One region of the Rhizobium sp. Root491 genome, then DNA from elsewhere that is predicted to be linked to it. Evidence: predicted binding sites of a transcription regulator. Region 1 holds the regulator's gene; each other region holds the start of a gene.
The links. The regulator LexA, encoded in region 1, represses DNA repair genes until DNA is damaged. The targets are predictions, from matches to a motif close to TGTTCNNNNTGTGTTCNG.

Region 1 (5,650 bases):
CGTTTCCATCGGCTGCGGCGCGGTACTCTGGTTTTCTCTAGATACCACGCCTTCCCCGGTCGTTTTGATTGCCACATTTCTTTTTGTCGCCGTTCTGGCGCTCTTTGTGAGATATAAAGCTGGCATTGCGGCGGCGGTTTGCGGCCCCTTCGCTTTTTTATTGCTCGGCATGCTTCTGGCAGATTTCGAAACCCGAAGGGCAGGGACCGTGGTGCTGGATACCCCCGTCACCACCACCATCACCGGCACTGTGGCGCGCCGGGAGGTCGATGCACGCGGCTACTGGCGATATGTCGTCGATCTGACCGCAACAGCGGACCCGACATTGTCGCGTCCGCCGCAGAGGATATCGGTGCTTTCGCGTGGCGGAGGCGAGCCGATCGCACTCGGCGCAACCCTTCGCGGCAAGGTCCGCCTCTCGCCGCCATCCGGCCCGGCCTTGCCGGGACTGAACGACTTCGCCTTCACGTCCTATTTCAAAGGCATAGGCGCGACCGGTTTCTTTTATAAATCACCGGATGCGCTTGTATCACCCGTTGGTGACGCAAGGCCTGACAAGGGTTGGTTGGAATGGGCCGATATGCGGCTTTATGGCCTTCGCAGCGCAATTGCCGAACGCATCCGCACCACCATCGGCGGTGATGCCGGAGCCTTCGCCGCCTCCATCATCACCGATGAGAGACAGGCTATATCGGCGGAGACGATGGAGGCGTTGCGGCTCTCCGGCCTTGCCCATATCGTCGCCATATCCGGGCTCAACATGGCATTGGCCTCCGGCATATTCTTTGTTGGCCTGAGACTGGCTTTCAGCCTGTCTCCCGCCTTTGCGCAGCGCTGGCCGGTCAAGAAGATCGCGGCTTTCGCGGCACTGCTGATGACGCTTGCCTATTATCTGATTTCCGGTTTTGCCGTTTCCGCCGAGCGCGCCTGGCTGATGATGTCTGTGATGCTGATCGCGGTCCTTTTCGATCAACCATCACTCAGCCTCAGAAACGTTGCCATTTCCGCCCTGATCATTCTGGCTTTCTCGCCCTCGGAAATCATGGGTCCGAGTTTTCAGATGTCATTTGCGGCCACCATAGCGCTTGTTTCGGCCTATGCCTTCTGGAGCCGTTGGCGTACGGATCGCGAGCGGCTGTTCATCGGGCGCAAGCCCGCATGGCTGAAGGTGGCGGAAATGATGGGCGCGGTCATTGGCGGCGTTATCACGACGTCGCTGATCGGGGGCCTTTCGACGGCGATCTATTCAGCCGAACATTTTCACCGTGTCACCACCTATGGACTGTTCGCCAATCTGGCTGCAATGCCGCTCATGTCGCTGATCGTCATGCCATTCGCTCTTATCGCCATGCTGCTGATGCCCTTCGGGCTCGATGCGCCGTTCCTGAAGATCATGGGTTATGGCATGGCACTCGTCATCGAGGTTGCAAACGAGGTGGCCTCCTGGGGCGGCAGCGCAGCGACGGGGCGTCCGCATGGCTGGTTTATCGGTTTGGCTTCGGTGGGTTTCCTGCCGCTGACATTGCTGCGCAGCCGGCTTGCGCTTCTTGGCATCCCGTTTCTGCTCTTCGCCTTCGGCGTGTCGGCAGTTACGGCCTATCGTGATCTGCCGGATCTATTGATTCACGAGGACGGCGAATTGGTGGCACTCCTGGAGGATGGCAAGGTCTCAACCACAAAAGCCCGTCCGCAGAGCTTCGTTTACGGACAGTGGCAAAGGGCACTGCTGCTGCCGGAAAAAACCGTGCCGCCGGGTTTTATAAATGGCGAGAGCACGGCAACTGCTGGTTCTGACTCGAGATCGAAACTGTCGCCGGAAGACATGGCTGTGGTGGTACGCGAGATGACGGCGGCGCTCAAAGACGCCAAAGCTGGCGTCTTCACCTGCAGGAAAGACATATGGTGCGTAGCGAGCGCCGCGAGCGGAGAGTGGATCGTCGTTCTGGACGATGGCCGCTTCGCCGGAAAAGCCTGCGATATTGCCGATATCGTCGTTGTTTCCCGCAGAACCTCTTTTTCGCAGTGCCGCTCGGGTGCACTCCTGCTCAGCCGTGACATCTTGCGGCGTCTCGGTTCTGTGGAAATAGATTTTGCTGACAAGAGGGAGGAGGGTGTGGCGAGCGGGCTGCGCGCCGCAATCGCCGGAACGGACAGGCCCTGGAGCCAGCACCGTTATTACGATTGGAAAAGCGGAAGTTTCGACCGTGATCTGCCGCAGCCCATCATCCGGCTGCTGGCGGCGTCGCAATGACCGCCGCCAGCTTGGATCATCGGGCCTTGGCGCGCAAATCTTCAGTCAATTCGCCGATCCCGCCAACTTCCTCTTCATGACCAGCGTCGCGCCAGCTCTCCTTCAAACCGGCCTCGTACCATTCTTGCATGGCAGGCAGGGCGAGCAGCCGGTCGCAATAGGCTTTCGCTGCTGGCGAAAGATCCGCGCTGCCATAGGTCTGGAAACGGAATGCAACCGGGCAGAAGAAAGCATCGACCGCCGTGAACTTTTGACCGGCAAGATATGGCCCGCCGAATTTTGTGAGACCCTCGCTCCACAACGCATCGATCCGCTTTATATCGGCTTTAAGCCCGGCATCGCCGCCCCTGGGTTTGACCCGAATGCCCACCGACATGGGATAGAGATTGCGCAGCGAGGAAAAGCCGGCATGCATCTCACTTGCGGCCGAACGCGACCAGGCCCTCGCATGCTTGTCGCTTGCCCAGACACCCTGGTGTCTTTCGGCAAGATATTCGACGATCGAAAGCGTTTCCCAAACCGTCATGCCCTCGTCGACTAGGCAGGGCACCTTGCCTGTCGGCGAAAAGGAGGAGAAGGAGACGCCTTCGCCGAACGGAATGAGCTTTTCATCAAAGGCGATACCGAGCGTGCGCATCAATACCCACGGCCGCAGCGACCATGAAGAATAGTTCTTGTTGGCTATATAAAGATCGTACATGGCGTATCTCCCGGATATGACGCGTATTTCTACACCTGCCAAGCGTTCACGGAATATCGAAAATTATCCATGGCTCCCATAAACGCCGTTGATGAATGGTGATGTGGGGCCGCTGAGAGCGCGCCTTGCGATAAGTCACCCTTTGGTGACGACTAAAACTGACTGCGCAACACGACAGAACAACGTCGCTAAAAAACAGCGGATGGGATCGCTTCGACAATTACAGCGAGCAGCCCATTCGCCACCACGCCTGTAGCGAAACCGAAGCATCTTTATGGAGCAGGAACTTAGTTTGGAAAGGGCAACGCGCACAGGCTGAATGGCGCATATGTTCGTGCACCCGCTAAAGCACGCCACGTTTGGAAACAGCCAAACCATATATAGGCGCCATCTTCACGATGACGCCTATTGTAAAGTGAATACGTTCGGTTTGATAAGATCAATGGTAGCGGCGGATCAGCCCCACCAGTTTGCCCTGAATTTTCACCCGGTCGGGCCCGAAGATACGGGTCTCATAGGCTGGGTTTGCCGCCTCGAGCGCAATGGAGGCTCCCTTGCGGCGGAAGCGCTTCAGCGTGGCTTCCTCGTCATCCACCAGAGCCACAACGATATCCCCGGGATTGGCGGTGTTGCCGTTGCGGATGATGACTGTGTCGCCGTCGAAAATGCCGGCCTCGATCATCGAATCACCCTTGACCTCAAGAGCGTAATGTTCGCCCGTGCCAAGCATGTCTACTGGCACGGCCACATCATGGGTGTTGTTCTGGATGGCGGAAATCGGCACGCCCGCAGCGATGCGGCCCATGACCGGCACGGTGACAGCCCCGCCCAGATCATTGGCCGGCGTCTTGGGGGCAGGGGCCGGTTCCGGCGTCTTGGGCTTGCCAAGGCTGCCTTCGATAACGCTCGGCGAAAAGCCGCGCTGCGGCCTTGCACCCGGCGTATAAGCCTCGGGCAGCTTGATGACTTCCAGCGCCCGGGCTCTATTCGGTAGCCGACGAATGAACCCGCGCTCTTCGAGAGCGGTTATCAGGCGGTGGATGCCGGATTTCGAAGCAAGATCGAGTGCGTCCTTCATTTCATCGAAGGAGGGCGGCACGCCGGACTCTTTCATTCGTTCATGAATGAAGAGAAGCAATTCCTGCTGTTTGCGCGTGAGCATGAGGAAAACACCCTTTAGAATCGTAGTGGAAGTCGCGAAACAAATACAGAACGAACACTATATGTTCCATATGTGTTCTGCAATCCCCTAAAATTTCGTGAAGGTGCCATCTGTTGCTGTGATGATTTGCCTCATAGCACGCAATTGTGCTTTTGTGCGGTCGAAACCGTCCCGGCATGCTCCGGGCGGAAGGCCAGCAGGATACATTTTCATGACGAAACCCTATAGCGTTGACCATCTCGTTTTGCCCGTGGAAGTCATAGGCGTCGCCGTGAAGCGCCTCGTCAGTCTTGGCTTTACGGTTGCGCCGGAGGCTCTGCATCCTTTCGGCACCCAAAATGCCTGCGTATTTTTCGCCGATGGCACCTATCTGGAGCCGCTCGCAATTGCTGATCCGGCTAAATATAATGCGTCAATAGAGAGGGGTGATGTGTTCACTGGCAGGGATGTGGCCTTCCGGCAACGGGACGGGCAGGAGGGTTTTTCGGCTCTTGTCGCCAGGACTGAAGACGCCTTGGTTGACCATGAGCGGTTTCGGGCAGCCGGCCTTTCGGCGGGCGATGTTTTCGAGTTTTCGCGGCCTGTTCGGATGCCGGATGGCTCGCAAGGCGAGGCGGCGTTCCGGCTTGCTTTTGCTGCAAGCGGGGCGGCCGCGGATTTCTTTTTGTTCAGTTGTCAACGGGTTCAAGCCCTTCCGGGCGATCGCACCATGCTGGAGCGCCACGCCAATGGTGTCACCGGCCTGAGTGAAATCGTCCTGTTTTCCGGCGGCAATATGAAGGTGGCGGGCCTGATCGAGACAGTGTTTGGCTGTGAAGGCAAAAGGTCTCCGGGCGGTGATATTGTTTTTGCGACCGGCAATGCCAGCATCAGATTGACCGGAAAACCGCCTTTCGGCGGGCAGGCCCTGAGTGCTCAGGATGGCAACGAAGGCGGATTGCGCGGCGCGGGCATCGTCTTTTCGTCACACGATCTTGCCGTGACAGAGGCGGTGCTTGCTGCTAATGGCGTGTCCTGCGCAAAAGCGGACGGCCGTCTGGTAGTGCCCGCGGCACCCGGTCAGGGCGTTGCCTTCGCCTTCGAGGAAAAATGATGAGCGTTACGAACAATCTTAAAGTCACTGCCGGCGACGGCGCCAGCAAGGTTTCCTTCTCGAATACCGAGCGGTTTTCGCTGATTGCCGGTCCGTGCCAGATGGAAAGCCGCGAACATGCCTTCATGATCGCTGGCGTCCTGAAGGAGCTTTGCGACAAGCTGGGAATAGGGCTTGTCTACAAGTCCTCTTTCGACAAGGCGAACCGCACTTCGCTTTCCGGAAAACGCGGCATCGGCCTGGATAACGCGATGCAGGTTTTTACCGATCTCAAAAAGGAATTCGGTTTTCCTGTTCTGACCGACATCCACACGGAAGAGCAATGCGCCATCGTTTCCGAGGTAGTGGACGTGCTGCAGATTCCGGCGTTCCTCAGCCGCCAGACCGATCTTCTCGTTGCCGCCGCCAAGACCGGCCGCGTCATCAACGTCAAGAAAGGCCAGT
Region 2 (5,650 bases), on a different contig from region 1:
GTCTTCGGGATGTCAAGAATGGCCTTGGCGCCGGCGCAGACGACGATCACGCCGGTTTTGGCAAGCTCGGTCAGATCGGCGGAAATATCGAAGGTTTCCTCCGCGCCCTTGTGCACACCGCCGATGCCGCCGGTGGCGAAAACGCGGATGCCGGCGCGGGCAGCGGCAATCATGGTGGCTGCCACTGTCGTGGCACCGGTGCGGCGCTCGGCAATCGCAAAGGCAATATCGGCGCGCGAGACCTTCATGGCGTCGGTGGTCTGGGCAAGCGCTTCGAGCTGCTCCTTCTCGAGGCCGATATGCAGCGTGCCGTGAATGACGGCGATGGTTGCCGGAACGGCTCCCTGATCGCGGATGATCTGTTCGACGCCTTCGGCCATCTCGATATTGCCGGGATAGGGCATGCCGTGGGTGATGATGGTCGATTCCAGCGCGACGATCGGCGCGCCGCGCTGTTTGGCAGCGGCAACCTCTTGCGAATAGACGATGGGCAGGAGCGGGGAGATGGGGCGGGTCATTCTGTTTGTTCCAGATTATAAAAAAACGGGTTCATGCCAGCATTTCGGCCTTGGGGACAAGCCCCAACATGGTCTCGACACTGTCTTTTGACAGGTCTTGGGCGGTGGCGAAAGGCGATTGCACGGTGATGGCGGCCGCCGCGGCACCCAGTCGCAGGGCCTCAGTGATGGTTTTGCCCTCCGCAATCGCCGCGAGATAACCTGACGCCATGGCGTCTCCGGCCCCGGTTACGTCTTTCACCTCGCGGATGATGGGTGGGTGGAGGCTTGCGGTTTGCGTCGCGTTGAAGGCTACCACTTCGCTTGCGCCACGGGTGATGACGCCGCCGGCAAGGCCTGCCCTGCGGAGAATGCCCGGCCAGTCGCGAACATTGTCTGCCGTCTGTCCGGTCAGCGCGCGCGCCTCTGCCTCGTTCATGAAGAGAATGTCGATATCGGCGAGCATGTCCTTCAGCTTCACCGCCTTGGCGGGCGAAATGGCGATGGCCGCGAGCGGCTTTTGGCAGGCGCGGGCAATGAGACCGAGCGCCTTCAACGTATCCTCCGGCAGATTGGCATCGCAAAGCAGAAGGTCGCTCGCGGTAATCGCTTCACGCACCGCTCGAACTTTGAGGCGGCGCGGCGAAAACAGCTTGTAAAGGTCCATATCCGCAAGTGCGATGACAAGATTGCCGTCGCGCTCCAGAATGGCGGTGTAGCTTGGCGTGCGGCGATCGAGGAAAACGAAGGGCGTATCTTCCACGCCCGCCTGCCTTGCTGCCTCCGCCACCGCTTCGCCGGTCACGTCGCCGCCGCGCGGTGCGATGATACGGACGGCAAAACCGAGCCGGGAAAGATTGCGCGCCGCGTTGAAACCGCCGCCGCCAGCCTCTTCCATCCATGAGCCAGGATTGCTGGCGCCGGGCGCCGTTTCAGTCTCGATCATGCCGCGCCTGTCTATATGCGCGCCGCCCAGAACGAGTATTTTCTTCACGCTTGTGTTTCCCTCTTTCGCGGATGGAAAAGGTGGACGATTCGTCCCAATCTTCTGTTTGTTCCCCTTCACATCCGGTTCGCAGCGATAGGCCGGACACGGAAAAACGAAAGCAGAACAAACCACTTATCGCTATTTGTTTTCAATATGCTGGCTGCGCCTTGCGATATGAGAACAAATAGAGTACATCCTATTTCCATACTGCTTCATTGCCTGTGCGGCTTCAATAACCTAAAGGTGGATCGGATGGCACAAAATTCTTTGCGTCTCGTAGAGGATAAATCGGTGGATAAAAGCAAGGCACTGGAAGCGGCGCTCTCCCAGATCGAACGGTCGTTCGGCAAGGGATCGATCATGAAGCTCGGTTCCAATGAAAACGTGGTTGAAGTAGAGACCATTTCGACGGGTTCTCTCAGCCTGGATATAGCGCTCGGTATCGGCGGTTTGCCGAAGGGGCGTATCGTTGAGATTTACGGCCCGGAAAGCTCCGGTAAGACGACGCTTGCGTTGCAGACGATCGCGGAAGCCCAGAAGAAGGGCGGCATCTGCGCCTTCGTGGATGCCGAGCACGCGCTCGATCCGGTCTATGCCCGCAAGCTCGGTGTGGATTTGCAGAACCTTCTGATCTCGCAGCCGGATACGGGAGAGCAGGCGCTTGAAATCACCGATACGCTGGTGCGCTCCGGTGCCGTCGACATTCTGGTGGTGGACTCGGTTGCGGCGCTGACGCCGCGTGCCGAAATCGAAGGCGAGATGGGCGACAGCCTGCCGGGCCTTCAGGCACGTCTGATGAGCCAGGCGCTGCGCAAGCTGACCGCCTCGATCTCCAAGTCGAAGTGCATGGTGATCTTCATCAACCAGATCCGCATGAAGATCGGCGTCATGTTCGGTTCGCCGGAAACGACGACGGGCGGTAATGCGCTTAAATTCTACGCCTCGGTGCGTCTCGACATTCGCCGTATCGGCGCCGTCAAGGAGCGTGAAGAGGTTGTCGGCAACCAGACCCGCGTCAAGGTCGTCAAGAACAAGATGGCACCGCCTTTCAAGCAGGTGGAATTCGACATCATGTATGGCGAAGGCGTTTCCAAGACCGGCGAGCTTGTCGATCTCGGCGTGAAAGCCGGTATCGTCGAGAAATCCGGTGCATGGTTCTCCTATAATAGCCAGCGTTTGGGGCAGGGGCGTGAAAATGCCAAGACCTTCCTGCGCGACAATCCGGAAATGGCAAGCGAGATCGAACTGGCGCTGCGCCAGAACGCTGGTCTGATCGCCGATCGGTTCCTGCAGAATGGCGGCCCGGAAGCCGGCGAAAGCGACGACGGTCCCGACGAGGGCTGATGCATTCGAAGGTCCGGGCGTTCGCGTCCGGTGGCTTTGCCGGCATGAGCCGGTATGGATCAAAAGGGTCGCGCGATTTTCCTCGCGTGGCCCTTTTTCTTTGCCTAGACGCCTTGGTGCGCCTCCATGGCTGGACAGGGCAGGATGCGGACGATAAAAGCCTTTGATTTTGCAAGATAGCCATCATTCGGGATGGCGGTGATGGACTCCAGCTGTGAGCGGTGTGTGGGTATGAGCGGTGTGAATGAAATTCGGTCGACCTTTCTCGACTACTTCAAGAAGAACGGACACGAGATTGTGCCCTCCAGCCCGCTGGTGCCGCGCAACGATCCGACGCTGATGTTCACCAATGCCGGCATGGTGCAGTTCAAGAACGTCTTCACCGGTCTCGAAAGCCGTCCTTATTCCACCGCTGCCTCGGCGCAGAAATGCGTGCGCGCCGGTGGCAAGCATAACGACCTGGACAATGTCGGTTATACGGCCCGTCACCATACGTTCTTCGAAATGCTCGGCAATTTCTCCTTTGGCGACTATTTCAAGGAAGAGGCGATTACCCATGCCTGGAACCTGATCACCAAGGAATTCGGCATCGATCGCAACCGTCTGCTGGTCACGGTCTATCACACCGACGACGAGGCTTTTAATCTCTGGAAGAAGATCGCCGGTTTCTCTGACGATCGCATCATCCGTATTCCGACCAGCGATAATTTCTGGGCCATGGGCGATACCGGTCCGTGCGGTCCCTGCTCGGAAATCTTCTATGACCACGGCGATCATATCTGGGGCGGACCGCCCGGCTCGCCGGAAGAGGATGGCGACCGTTTCATCGAGATCTGGAACCTCGTCTTCATGCAATATGAGCAGCTGACGAAGGAAGAGCGCATCGATCTGCCGCGCCCTTCTATCGACACCGGCATGGGTCTCGAGCGCATTTCGGCGTTGTTGCAGGGCAAACACGACAATTACGACACCGATCTGTTCCGGGCGCTGATTTCGGCCTCCGTCGAAGCGACCGGCGTTCCGGCAGAGGGCGAGAAGCGCGCCAGCCACCGCGTCATTGCCGATCATCTGCGCTCCTCCGCTTTCCTGATCGCCGATGGCGTCCTGCCGTCGAATGAGGGCCGTGGTTACGTTCTGCGCCGCATCATGCGCCGCGCCATGCGCCATGCCGAGCTTCTCGGTTCGCGCGAGCCGCTGATCTACAAGCTGCTGCCGGCGCTGATACAGCAGATGGGCCGCGCCTATCCGGAACTGGTTCGCGCCGAGGCGCTGATCTCCGAGACGCTGAAGCTTGAGGAAACCCGTTTCCGCAAGACGCTGGAACGCGGCCTGTCGCTGCTGTCCGACGCGACCTCGACCCTGCACAAGGGCGACATGCTGGACGGCGAAACCGCCTTCAAGCTTTACGATACCTATGGCTTCCCGCTCGATCTGACGCAGGATGCGCTGCGCGCCCGCGAAATCGGCGTCGATATTTCCGGCTTCACCGATGCCATGCAGCGCCAGAAGGCGGAAGCACGCTCGCACTGGGCTGGTTCCGGCGACAAGGCGACCGAAACGGTGTGGTTCGAACTGAAGGAAAAGCTCGGCGCGACCGAATTCCTCGGTTACGACACTGAAACAGCCGAAGGCGTTATTCAGGCGATCGTCAAGGACGGCAAGTCGGTGGACAGTGCTGCCGAGGGCGAGACGGTTCAGATCGTCGTCAACCAGACGCCATTTTATGGCGAGTCCGGCGGTCAGATGGGCGATACCGGCGTAATCTCTGGCGATAACGGCACCTTTACCGTTTCAGAAACCCAGAAAAAGGGCGAGGGCCTTTTCGTGCATTCCGGCACGGTGTCCAAGGGTGGATTGAAGCTCGATGACGCCGTGCAGCTGACGGTCGATCACGACCGCCGCTCGCGTCTGCGCGCCAACCACTCCGCCACCCACCTGCTGCATGAGGCGCTGCGCGAGGTGCTTGGTACGCACGTTGCTCAGAAGGGTTCGCTGGTCGCACCCGAGCGTCTGCGCTTTGACGTTTCGCATCCGAAGCCGATGTCGGCCGAGGAGCTGAAGGTCGTCGAAGAAATGGCAAACGAGATCGTCTTGCAGAACTCGCCTGTCGTGACGCGTCTGATGAGCGTTGACGACGCCATTGCCGAGGGTGCTATGGCGCTGTTTGGCGAAAAATACGGCGATGAAGTCCGCGTTGTGTCCATGGGCACCGGTGTTCACGGTGCGAAAGCCAACCGTCCGTACTCGGTCGAGCTTTGCGGCGGCACCCATGTTGCCGCAACCGGCCAGATCGGCCTTATCCGCATTCTAGGCGAAAGTGCCGTCGGTGCGGGCGTGCGCCGTCTTGAGGCCGTAACGGGTCAGGGCGCGCTTGCCTATCTCTCCGAGCAGGATGAGCGCGTAAAGGCACTGGCCTCGTCGCTGAAGGTTCAGCCGGGCGATGTGCTGTCGCGTGTCGAGGGACTTCTCGACGAGCGCAAGAAGCTGGAGCGCGAGCTTGCGGATGCCCGCAAGAAACTCGCAATGGGCGGCGGCTCGTCGGATGCCGGCGCAAACGACGTACAGCAGGTTGCGGGCGTCAATTTCCTCGCAAAATCCCTGTCCGGGATCGATGCCAAGGACCTCAAGGGTCTTGCAGATGAAGCCAAGGCCAATATCGGCTCCGGCGTCGTGCTGCTGATCGCCGTGTCCGAAGACGGCAAGGCAAGTGCTGTTGCTGCCGTGACCGAGGATCTGACTGGCCGTTTCAGCGCCGTCGATATCGTCCGCACGGCCTCTGCGGCCCTCGGCGGCAAGGGCGGCGGTGGACGCCCGGATATGG
Region 3 (5,650 bases), 680 kb from region 1:
GAGGCCGATCTCGGTAACAGGATCAACCTCATTCTTGATGGCGGTGCTGCCTCCGTCGGTGTCGAATCCACCATCGTCAAAGTGGAAGACGACGGGCGGGTGCGGCTGCTTCGTCCCGGCGGCATCGTCACCGAGGAGATCGAGCGCATCACCGGCACCCAGCTCGAACGGCCGGAAAAGGCATCAGCCGCCATCGAGGCACCCGGAATGCTCGCCTCGCATTATGCGCCCGGTGCAGCCGTTCGCCTCGACGCGACGTCCGTTTCTTCCGACGAGGCACTGATCCGGTTCGGCGGCATCGCGGTTGAGGGACAAGAGACGGCCCGTACCGTTCTCGACCTCAGCCCTTCCGGCGACCTTGCCGAGGCGGCCGCCAATCTGTTCGATTATCTCAAAGCAGCCGACGCGAGCGGTGCCGCGACAATCGCGGTCACAACCATTCCCGGCCACGGTCTTGGAGAGGCGATCAATGACCGCCTTTCCCGCGCCGCCGCGCCGCGAGGCTGACGGTACTTCACCATTTCGCCCACCGTTTCAAATGACAGCGAGACGCCAATGACAATCGCAGCCCCCTCCTCCGACATCCTCGACCGCTTCACTGCCATTGTCGGCGAAAAAAACGCGGTGCGCGACGCTGTGGAAATGGCGCCGCGTCTTGTGGAAAATCGCGGGCTTTACCATGGTGCGTCACCGCTGCTGCTCAAGCCCGGCACTGTCGAGGAGGTTGCAGCCATCCTGAAGCTCGCCAGCGAGACCGGCACGCCCATCGTGCCGCAGACCGGCAATACTGGCCTTGTGGGTGGCCAGACGCCGCGTGCTGACGGAACCGACATCATCCTCTCGCTCGAGCGCATGAACCGTATCCGCGACATCGATCCGGTCGCCAATACCATCGTTGCGGATGCCGGTTGCATTCTCGACGACATTCACAAGGCCGCATCGACCGTGGAGCGGATGTTCCCGCTGTCGCTCGGTTCGCAGGGTTCGTGCCGCATCGGCGGTAATCTGGCCACCAATGCTGGCGGCACGGCGGTTCTCGCTTATGGCAATATGCGCCAGCTTTGCCTGGGGCTTGAAGTGGTGCTGCCGACAGGTGAAATCTGGGACGGGCTTCGCCGGCTGAAAAAGGACAATACGGGTTACGATCTGCGCGATCTCTTCATCGGTTCGGAAGGCACGCTCGGCGTTATCACCGGTGCGGTGCTGAAGCTTTTCCCCGTGCCGCTCGGCCATCAGGTGGGTTTTGCCGGTCTTCGATCCACCGACGATGCGTTGAAGCTGTTCGAAATGGCCTCAAACCTCTGCGGCACAGCGCTGACCGGTTTTGAGCTGATGCCGCGCATCGGCGTGGAATTCACCGCCAAACATATTCCCGGCGTGCGCGATCCGCTACAAACGCCGCATGACTGGTACGCGCTCATCGATATCTCCACCTCCGATTCGGCTGAGACGGCTGAAACAATGATGCAATCGCTGTTGGAGCGCGGTTTTTCGGCCGGGCTGGTCGAGGATGCGGTGATCGCTTCATCGGAAGCGCAGCGTCAGGCGCTCTGGCATATGCGCGAAAGCATGTCGGATGCGCAAAAGCCGGAAGGCGGCTCTATCAAACACGACGTTTCCGTTCCGGTGTCGAAGATACCGGAATTCATGGCAACGGCGGAAAAGGCCGTTCTTGCCGCCATTCCCGGCGCCCGCGTCTGCGCCTTCGGCCATCTGGGCGATGGCAACATCCACTACAATATTTCCCAGCCGGTTGGTGCGGACAAAGCTGAATTCATCGGTCGCTGGCGGGATATGAACGAGATCGTGCACGGCATCGTATTGTCGCTCGGCGGCTCGATATCGGCCGAACATGGCATCGGCCAGTTGAAGCGCGACGAGCTGGCCGCGATCAGGCCTGGCATTGAAATGGACCTGATGCGACGCATCAAACACGCCTTTGACCCCGCCGGCATCATGAACCCCGGCAAGGTGATCACCACCCGCTAGGGACAGCAGCTTCATCATCGTTGCAGGTTAGTTGGAAGTTCTCGCCGTCCAGGCGGGAACCAGTTCCGCATTCAGGCGGCGCGGCTTTTGCGCGTGCACGAGCTGTGTCAGGCCCATGCCGGATTTTGCGATCGCCACCGCATGTTTCTTCGGCATCAGGTAGCCGCATTCCAAGGGAGGACGGCGGCGCACTATCCGGCTGAAAAAGGGCCGCTTGTGATACCGGGACGGCGAAAAACGCGCGGGCTCGGCACAGACAGCCACATATTCGAGAATCTCTTCGATCCAGCCGCTCTGCGGACGCGCACCAGGTTCGACCAGCAGGATCCAATGCCCGCGCGCCGAGCGCATGACATCCTCAATATCCCACTGCGCATAAAAACGGCAACCAGCGGCATCGGCGACGCGCGACGATCCATCGCGCGAACCGTGATCGAGGATCACAACGTCGCTTACCAGCCCTTCCACGGCCCCGGTTACAAGCGCAGACAGCGTATGCGCCAGTTCCGGTTCCTGATCCCGGCATTCCATTATGACTGTCAACATATGCATAGCTCTAACGCATCGCACAATAAATTGCCACTGCACTGGATGTCAGAAAATCCGCGACCGTTCAGGCTTAACTCTAACCCACCTTCAGGTGGGATTGACACAAACAAGACCCCGGCCGCGGGTCGGCCAGCTATCGATTTTGCATTTTTTGTTCTTGTAATGTTCTCATTTTTGCGGTAGGAATTTAATCATTCGAAGAGGCAATGAAACGCCGGTTCGAGTGGAAACGGTTTAGGGCGTTGGCTTGCCTTGAGAGGCGTGCGGCACCCTGGGAGCATCCAGATGAGAGACCATACGCTTTCGGGGCAGGCTGCTTTCCAGCCGAGCCATACGCCTGACATTGCCAATGCGTTGGCCGATGCGTCGGGCCTGCGCATCGAGATCGACCGTCGTCGCGGGCGTGGTGCCGGACTTAACCCGGGTGGGCGCTTTGAGGCCCTGCAGCGGGAGGTTTTCGACGATGGCTGGCAGACTCTGGAGGAGCTGCCGGAGTTCCGCACCGAAGTGCAGGTGGAAAAGCCGCGCAGCATCATCAGCCGCAACGAATCGCCTGACATCCCTTTCGACCGTTCCATCAATCCCTATCGCGGCTGCGAACATGGCTGCATCTACTGTTTCGCCCGTCCGACGCACAGCTATATGGGGCTTTCTGCGGGGCTGGATTTCGAGGCGAAGCTTTTCGCCAAGCCGGATGCGGCAAAACTGCTCGAAAGGGAGCTGGCGAAGCCCGGCTACAAGCCTCGCGTCATTGCCATCGGCACCAATACCGACCCCTATCAGCCGATCGAGCGCGAATGGCGCATCATGCGGCAGATACTGGAAGTGCTGGCAAAGGCCGACCATCCCGTCGCCATCGTCACCAAATCGGCCCTGATCAAGCGGGATATCGATATTCTCGCGCCCATGGCCAAGAAAGGTCTCGTCAAGGTTGGTATTTCCGTGACGACGCTGGACCGCAAGCTGGCACGCAGCATGGAACCGCGCGCCGCCACGCCCGAAAAGCGGCTGGAAGCGGTCAAGGCGCTGACGGATGCCGGCATTCCCGTGGCGGTGATGATGGCACCCGTCATTCCCGCACTCAACGATCATGAGATCGAACGCATTCTCGAAGCCGGCAAGGCCGCTGGCGCAACGGAGGCCTCCTACGTGCTGCTGCGCCTGCCGCTGGAGGTCAGCCCCCTCTTCCGCGACTGGCTGCTGCGCAACTATCCGGACCGCTACCGGCATGTCATGTCGCTGGTGCGCTCCATGCGCGACGGCAAGGATTACGATGCGGAATTCGGAAAACGCATGAAGGGTGCTGGTCCCTATGCATGGCAGATAGGCAGGCGTTTCGAAATGGCGACGAAACGGCTTGGCCTCATCCGCCGCGGCATTCACCTGCGCGACGATATCTTCGTGCCGCCGGGAGGTGCCGGCGTGCAATTGTCGCTGCTTTGAAAATATGAGGCCCGCTTGGCCGATCGAGGGCGCAGTACGATGCGTGCAACGATACCCAGCGGTGCAGACACATAAGGAGTGGTGGCCCTTTCCTGTTGACGGGGCCATGCTCTTGACGAAATGCCCGGCGGGTTTTCCCTGGCCCGTCGGACATCACCCCCGGAACCCGCCGCCTCGCGTGCGATCGTTTTTCCTCCGCCGCCCCGTTGGAGGATCAAAGGTCATGACGACCTAAGGGGCACGGTTGGCCACGCCCCTTGACCCGGCTGGCCGCGCCCGTCATCGCCCGCTTCCGGGGGCTTGCAGGAGATCGGGTGTGTGTGCAAGTTTCTGCCGCATGAAACGCCGCACCACACCCGATTCTCCTGCCCTCTTTGATCTCGCCGATACGGGCCCCGATTTCTCCTTCGAACTTGAAGCGAGGAAGAAGGGGCTTTGGCCCGTGGCCGGCACGGATGAGGCAGGCCGGGGGCCTCTCGCGGGACCAGTGGTTGCGGCAGCTGTCATTCTCGATCCCGACAATATTCCTGGTGGTCTTGACGATTCCAAGAAACTGACCAAGCTGAAACGGGAAAGCCTGTTTCTGCAAATCATGGAAACATCGATAGTTTCCGTCGCCTCCTCCGGCCCCGGCCTTATCGACACCATGAATATCCTGCGCGCCAGCCTCGACGCGATGCGTCGCGCCGTACTCGGCCTCGAAATTTCCCCAGCCCTCGTGCTGGCAGATGGCCGCGACAAGCCGCCGGGCATCACCTGCGAGTCGAAGGCCGTCATCAAGGGCGATTCCCGCTCCCTCTCAATCGCCGCCGCTTCGATCATCGCCAAGGTGACCCGTGACCGGATGATGGAACGGGCCGGTGTAGTGCACAGCTCCTATGGTTTCGAAGGCCATGCGGGTTACGGCACACCAGCCCACCTGCGCGCCATAGAAAGCCATGGGCCCTGCCCGCTGCACCGGATGAGTTTCAGGCCGCTGAAGCAGGATTGATCGAAAACCACGATCCTGAAGCGGAGAATGCGGTCTCGCCCCGGATTTCAGCGCCCTGCCATGAGGTGACGATCTACGTCTCCACTGGTAGAATTCTATCTCAATGCGTGGACTTGACGGGCTTTGGGAGAAGAGATTTGGATTTCATGAAACTGTTGAAGTCGCTCGAAGAACTTCTCTACGAGCTGGTTTCATGGCTCCTCTTCTATCCGCTGACAATGTGGCGATCGGTCGTCGCACCGCTCAGCATGATGCGCTACGCCGATAGCGAACTCGCGGATCGGCTCGAGGACCAGTATGACGACACACTGAGCCCACCCCTCTTCCTCCTGATCACTCTGCTATTTTCGCAGGGGCTCTCCGCCTCCCTTCCGACCATTTACGATCCCACATTGGCCGCCCGGGAGCTTGGTTCGGGTTCGAACCTGCTCATAGCGCGTGGCGTTATATTCGGGATTTATCCGCTGTGTATGGCCGTCACGCTTCTGCGGTGGAAGCGGGTGAGGATCACCCGAAACTCCCTGCGTCCGCCGTTCTTCAGCCAATGTTACGTGGCTGCGCCGTTTACATTTGTCCTGGTTCTGGGCTTCGATTTTGCATCCATGCCTCTGGAACATGGCCTTACGTTCGGGCTCACCATTATCGCGCTCGCCACGATCTGGTATGCGCAGGCTCAGA
Region 4 (5,650 bases), 110 kb from region 1:
ATCAGGAAGTAACCTGGAAAACCCATGCGTTCGATGACGCCAAGCTCGAAATCCAGCCTGTCGCGATATTCCTGCTCTGTGTAGCCAGGTGCCATGCCGAGGGCCGCAAGGCGAAGATCGAGACCTTCGACGGCCTGACGGCGAAGCTCTTCGGCCTCTGCCCGTTGCGCCGCTTCGGGATCGTCGCTGGCACCGGTGAAGCGCGGCAGGATCGGCCCACGCTTCTTCAGCACATACGAGCAACGCATTGCGATTTCGACGGTGTTTTCCAGTGCCTCCGGAAGGTCGGCAAACAGCTCCGCCATCTCCTCACGGCTTTTCATATAATGGTCGGGGGTCAGGCGGAACCGGCTGTCATCCGAAACGATGGCGTTATGCGCCACCGCCATCAATGCATCATGCGCCTCATAATCGGCCCTCGAAGGGAAGAAGGCCTCGTTGGTGGCGACCAGCGGAATATCATGTTCATAAGCAAGCCCGATCATACGCCGCTCATGGACGCGGTCGAAACCGGACTGACGCTGCAATTCGATATAAAGCTTGTCACCGAAGAGTGATTTCAGCGCCAGCAGGCGTTCTCTCGCCTGCGCCGTATGCCCTTCCTTCAGAGCCATATCCACCGGACCACCGGAGGCACCCGTCAGCACGATCAGCCCGGCATTGGAGGCTTCCTCCAGCCATGCACGGGTAATATGCACGGACTGGCCACCGCTTTCGCCGTCCAGATAGGCGCGGCTGATAAGGTCCACCAGCCGCTCGTACCCTCCGGCATCAGCCGCGAGCAGCACGATGGCTGGAAGCTTGGCAAGGTGGCTGTTGTGGTTGCGGCGATCATCCACCGCATCCTGCATGTCGATCGACACCTGACAGCCAATAATAGGCTGCAAGCCCTCATCACGCGCCTTTTCGGAAAACTCCAGCGCGACGAAAAGATTGTTGGTGTCGGTAATGGCTATGGCCGGCTGGCCGTCCGCAACGGCCTTGGACATGATTTTCTTGAGGGGTAAAGCCCCCTCAAGCAGGGAGTAAGCGGAGTGAACCCGCAGATGGACGAAACCGGGTGTTTTCAGCGTTTCGCCAGAGGTCTCTCCACGCGTAACCGTCTCGCCCATATCGTCATCCTGTCATTCTGAATCGAGGGGGCAATTTTCCGATTTTCGGCCTTCAAAGTCCACCGCCTTTCGGCGTCTATACAGGCTTCTGCGCCGGTGTGCCCTTCACAGGGCAGTGAGGATCACCGAAAAGCTGGCGACAAACACAGCGATGGAGGCGAAAGCGGCAACGTCACGGATGAAATCAGTCATTGGTCTCTCCTTACTCGTTATGTTCTAACTTTGTTCTCATTTTGTTCGATTGTCAACAGGCTTTTACCGATATTCCCCTTGCTAACGCGACAGAATCGGCTGCGGTTCCACCTTCGTGAATGGCAAGCCACTGACTCCAAAGCAAAAAAACCCGGAGGCAAAAACACCTCCGGGTTCGTGAAAATTCAATTGTGGAAGGACGAGTGGCCTTGCGGGAAACCTGAACGTAGACAGACCCAGCCGCAGAAAAGATCGCAAAGGTGGCGTTATGGTCGCCTTACTGCATCATGATCAGAAGTCTACGATCTTGCCGTCTGCAAGCGTCACGCGGCGGTCCATGCGGTTGGCAAGCTCATGATTATGGGTGGCGATCAGTGCGGCAAGGCCGGACTGGCGCACCAGCGCCTCCAGCGCATCGAACACGTAATGCGCAGTCTCGGGATCGAGATTGCCGGTCGGCTCGTCGGCGAGAAGCAGGAGCGGTGCGTTGGCAACGGCGCGCGCAATCGCCACACGTTGCTGTTCACCGCCGGAAAGCTCAGCCGGGCGATGTTCGCCGCGATGGCCGACGCGCATGTAATCGAGCAGCGCGCTCGCACGCTTGCGGGCCTCGCCCTGCGTCAAACCGGCGATGAGTTGCGGCATCATCACATTCTCCACCGCCGTGAACTCCGGCAGCAGATGATGGAACTGGTAGACGAAACCGATGTCGCTGCGGCGGATCGCCGTGCGCTTTTCATCCGGCAGACCATTGCACGGCGCGTCATTGATGAAGACCTCGCCAGCATCCGGATGCTCGAGAAGCCCGGCGAGATGCAACAGCGTGGATTTGCCGGTGCCCGAGGGGGCAACAAGCGCCACCATCTCACCGCTCTTCAACTCGAAATCGGCCTTGCGCAGAATGGAGAGCGACGTCTCGCCCTGACCATAGGTCCTCTCGACGCCGGTAAGCCGCAGCACTGATTTTTTTGCCATATTGTGAAGCGGTCCTTATTCGTAACGCAGGGCCTGCACCGGATCGAGCTTGGAAGCCCGCCATGCCGGAAAGATGGTTGCCAGGAAAGAAAGCGTCAGCGCCATGATGACGACGGTAATGGTCTCGCTGATATCCATTTCGGCCGGAAGCTGGCTGAGGAAATAGAGCTGCGGATCAAACAGCACCGTGCCTGATACCCAGGAGAAGAACTGCCGGATGGATTCCACATTGAGACAGACGATGACGCCAAGTGCCACACCGGCGAATGTGCCGACCGTGCCGATGGCAGCTCCCGTCATGAAGAAGATACGCATGACGGCGCCGGAACTGGCGCCCATGGTGCGCAGAATGGCGATATCGCTGCCCTTGTCCTTAACCAGCATGATGAGGCCGGAAATGATGTTGAGCGCCGCCACCAGAACGATGAGCGTCAGTATCATGAACATCACGTTTCTTTCCACCTGCAGGGCGGAAAAGAAGGTCTGGTTACGTTGTCTCCAGTCGGTGATATAGATCTGCCGTTCAGCTGCCTGCTCCACCAGCGGGCGGATGCCGTCGACATTGTCTGGGCGACTGACGTAAAGCTCGATGGATTGCACCAGGCCTTCGGCATTGAAATAAAGCTGGGCTTCGGACAGCGGCATATAGATCATCGACGCGTCATATTCCGACATGCCGATCTCGAAGACGCCCGAAATCTTGTAGGATTTGACGCGGGGGTTGACACCCATCGGCGTCACATCGCCTTCAGGCGAAATGAGGGTGATATCGTCGCCCGCCGTCACGCCAAGCTGTGCGGCAAGCCTTGAGCCAACCAGAACCCCGTCGCCCGCCATGAAGCCGACGAGATCGCCGGTCTTGACGTTAGTGGCGACTTCCTTGATCTTGTCGATATCGTCCTGGCGAACGCCGCGCACGAGCGCACCCGAGCCGGCGCCACCGCGACCGGAGGCCAATGTCTGCCCCTCTACCAGCGGCAGGGCCATCGTCACGCCCGGAATGGCGGAGAACTTCTTCGCCAGCTCATCGTAATTGTTGAAGGGCTGGTCGATCGGCTGGACGATCATATGGCCGTTGATGCCGAGAATGCGCGAAATCAGCTCCGTGCGAAAACCGTTCATGACAGCCATGACGATGATAAGCGTCGCGACGCCCAGCATGATGCCGACGAAGGAAAAGCCGGCGATGACGGATATGAACGCTTCCTTGCGCCGCGACCGCAGATAGCGCCAGGCCACCATGCGCTCGAAAGCAGAAAACGGCCGGGCGGTCCTTTCCCGGGCGGAAGGAGCCGCACCCTTGTCAGCCTCGGCTTTTGCCATGTCGTCTCCCTGATCTGAACTTGAAAGGCCGGTTTTCACAAAAAACCGACCCCTGATCTTGATCTCATAAAGCTGGAGCGGATTTCAGGCGAAAACCGCTCGTCACTTTCACCATTTCGCGCTTAGCCAAGCACCCTGTTCATTGCCGCTTCGATTGTGACGGTTTCACGGTCGCCGGTCTTGCGATCCTTCACCTCGACTTCACCGTTCGCTGCCGAACGTGGGCCGACGATGATCTGCATCGGCACGCCGATCAGGTCAGCAGTCGCGAACTTCTGGCCCGCGCGGTCGTCCGTATCGTCATAAAGAACATCCTTGCCGGCATTGGAGAGCGAGTAATACAGCTTTTCGCACGCCGCATCACAGGCTGCGTCACCTGCCTTCATGTTGATAATCACGACATCGAAAGGAGCGACCGAAGCCGGCCAGATGATTCCGTTTTCGTCATGCGATGCTTCAATGATGGCGGGAACAAGGCGTGTCGGGCCAATGCCGTAGGACCCCATGTGAACGGGGTGTTCCTTGCCATCAGCACCCTGCACCTTGGCGCCCATCGGCTCGGAATATTTGGTGCCGAAATAGAAGATGTGGCCGACTTCGATGCCGCGCGCGGAAAGGCGCTCGCCGTCGGGAATGGCGTCATAAGCAGCTTCGTCGTGCATTTCCGAGGTGGCGGCATAGTCGGCCGTCCATTCGTCGAAAACGCCCTGAAGGGCTGCGACATCGTCGAAGTTGGTATCGTCGGCGGGGATGGCGCGGTCGAGGAAGCTCTTGTGGCAGAAGACTTCGGATTCGCCGGTATCGGCCAGAATGATGAATTCGTGGCTGTGATTGCCGCCAATCGGGCCGGTATCGGCACGCATGGGAATGGCGCGCAGGCCAAGCCGTTCGAATGTGCGCAGGTAAGCCACGAACATCTTGTTATAGGAGTGGATCGCGTCTTCCTTGGTCAGATCGAAGGAATAGGCATCCTTCATCAGAAACTCACGCGAGCGCATGGTGCCGAAACGGGGGCGCACCTCGTCGCGGAACTTCAGCTGAATATGATAGAGGTTCAGCGGCAGGTTCTTGTAGGATTTCACGTAGGACCGGAAGATGTCAGTGATCATCTCCTCGTTAGTGGGGCCATACAGCATCTGGCGGTCCTGACGGTCCTTGATGCGCAGCATTTCCTTGCCGTAATCGTCATAACGGCCGCTCTCCTGCCACAGCTCAGCGGTCTGCAGCGTCGGCATCAGAAGCTCGATCGCGCCTGAGCGATCCTGCTCTTCGCGGATGATCCTGTTGACCTTGTCCAGAACGCGCTTGCCCAGCGGTAGCCAGGAATAGATGCCAGCCGATTGCTGCCGGATCATGCCCGCACGCAGCATAAGGCGATGGGAGACAATCTCCGCTTCCTTGGGGTTTTCCTTCAGGATGGGCATGAAATAACGGCTGAGACGCATGACGACTTCCATTGGTATGGGCAACAACGCGCAAAGGCGCGGGAATCGCCCCGAATAGAGGGATATTGGCGCCGTACATAGCTGTTTCTGACCAAGAAGAAAACCCGCCATGCAAAGACCTGCCTAGGCGATTTCGTGGCATTTTCGCGATAGCTAATTCGCGTCAAAACGCTTTGGCCGGAATATTATTCTTGATCCGGTGCGACAAATTGCACCACAGGGAATTTTTTGCCGACTGTAACAAATATGCAAAAAATGAGATGACAAGCATGGGTGATTGGGCTAACTTTAGCTCACAAAAGAGGCAGGAAGTCTAAATTCTTGCCGTTTTCGCGGTCAGTCTTGGGAGGATTCGATCTTAGGCGCGCTTGTCGCTGCCCCGGTAACGGTTACAGATCACGCGAAACCTGAAAAACAAGGCTGAAATGCCTTGTTTTTTTTTGATTCCGGCGAAGTTCACAACCCCGAATGCTTATTCCGGTAAAATTGTGACAGCAAATTGCCCGCCAGACACTCTCATGGTGTGTGCACGACTGATATGACATCCATGTGACAGCACTGGCGCATCTTGTGGCGACCGTTCATAAAACGGCAGCACAGCTT

Region 2: a site for LexA is predicted at 1,662-1,679, ahead of recA (recombinase RecA). Genes of this name have one in related genera too.
Region 3: a site for LexA is predicted at 2,691-2,708, ahead of ASD46_RS03750 (PA0069 family radical SAM protein). Genes of this name have one in related genera too.
Region 4: a site for LexA is predicted at 1,325-1,342, ahead of dnaE (DNA polymerase III subunit alpha). Genes of this name have one in related genera too.

The regions. Positions count from the first base shown of each region.
Region 1 covers NZ_LMFF01000001.1:56,725-62,374, reverse strand. The annotation lists gene ASD46_RS00310 (ComEC/Rec2 family competence protein) at 1-2,251, shown strand, start outside; gene ASD46_RS00305 (glutathione S-transferase family protein) at 2,268-2,951, opposite strand; gene lexA (transcriptional repressor LexA) at 3,391-4,113, opposite strand; gene ASD46_RS00295 (VOC family protein) at 4,325-5,206, shown strand; gene kdsA (3-deoxy-8-phosphooctulonate synthase) at 5,206-5,650, shown strand, end outside.
Region 2 covers NZ_LMFF01000004.1:48,031-53,680, forward strand. The annotation lists gene ASD46_RS09175 (pseudouridine-5'-phosphate glycosidase) at 1-518, opposite strand, end outside; gene ASD46_RS09180 (carbohydrate kinase family protein) at 550-1,491, opposite strand; gene recA (recombinase RecA) at 1,738-2,829, shown strand; gene alaS (alanine--tRNA ligase) at 3,061-5,650, shown strand, end outside.
Region 3 covers NZ_LMFF01000001.1:738,976-744,625, forward strand. The annotation lists gene ASD46_RS03735 (L-threonylcarbamoyladenylate synthase) at 1-507, shown strand, start outside; gene ASD46_RS03740 (FAD-binding oxidoreductase) at 556-1,989, shown strand; gene ASD46_RS03745 (hypothetical protein) at 2,017-2,535, opposite strand; gene ASD46_RS03750 (PA0069 family radical SAM protein) at 2,824-3,981, shown strand; gene ASD46_RS03755 (ribonuclease HII) at 4,319-4,972, shown strand; gene ASD46_RS03760 (hypothetical protein) at 5,110-5,650, shown strand, end outside.
Region 4 covers NZ_LMFF01000001.1:163,381-169,030, forward strand. The annotation lists gene dnaE (DNA polymerase III subunit alpha) at 1-1,112, opposite strand, end outside; gene ASD46_RS00785 (ABC transporter ATP-binding protein) at 1,596-2,279, opposite strand; gene ASD46_RS00790 (lipoprotein-releasing ABC transporter permease subunit) at 2,295-3,602, opposite strand; gene proS (proline--tRNA ligase) at 3,725-5,047, opposite strand.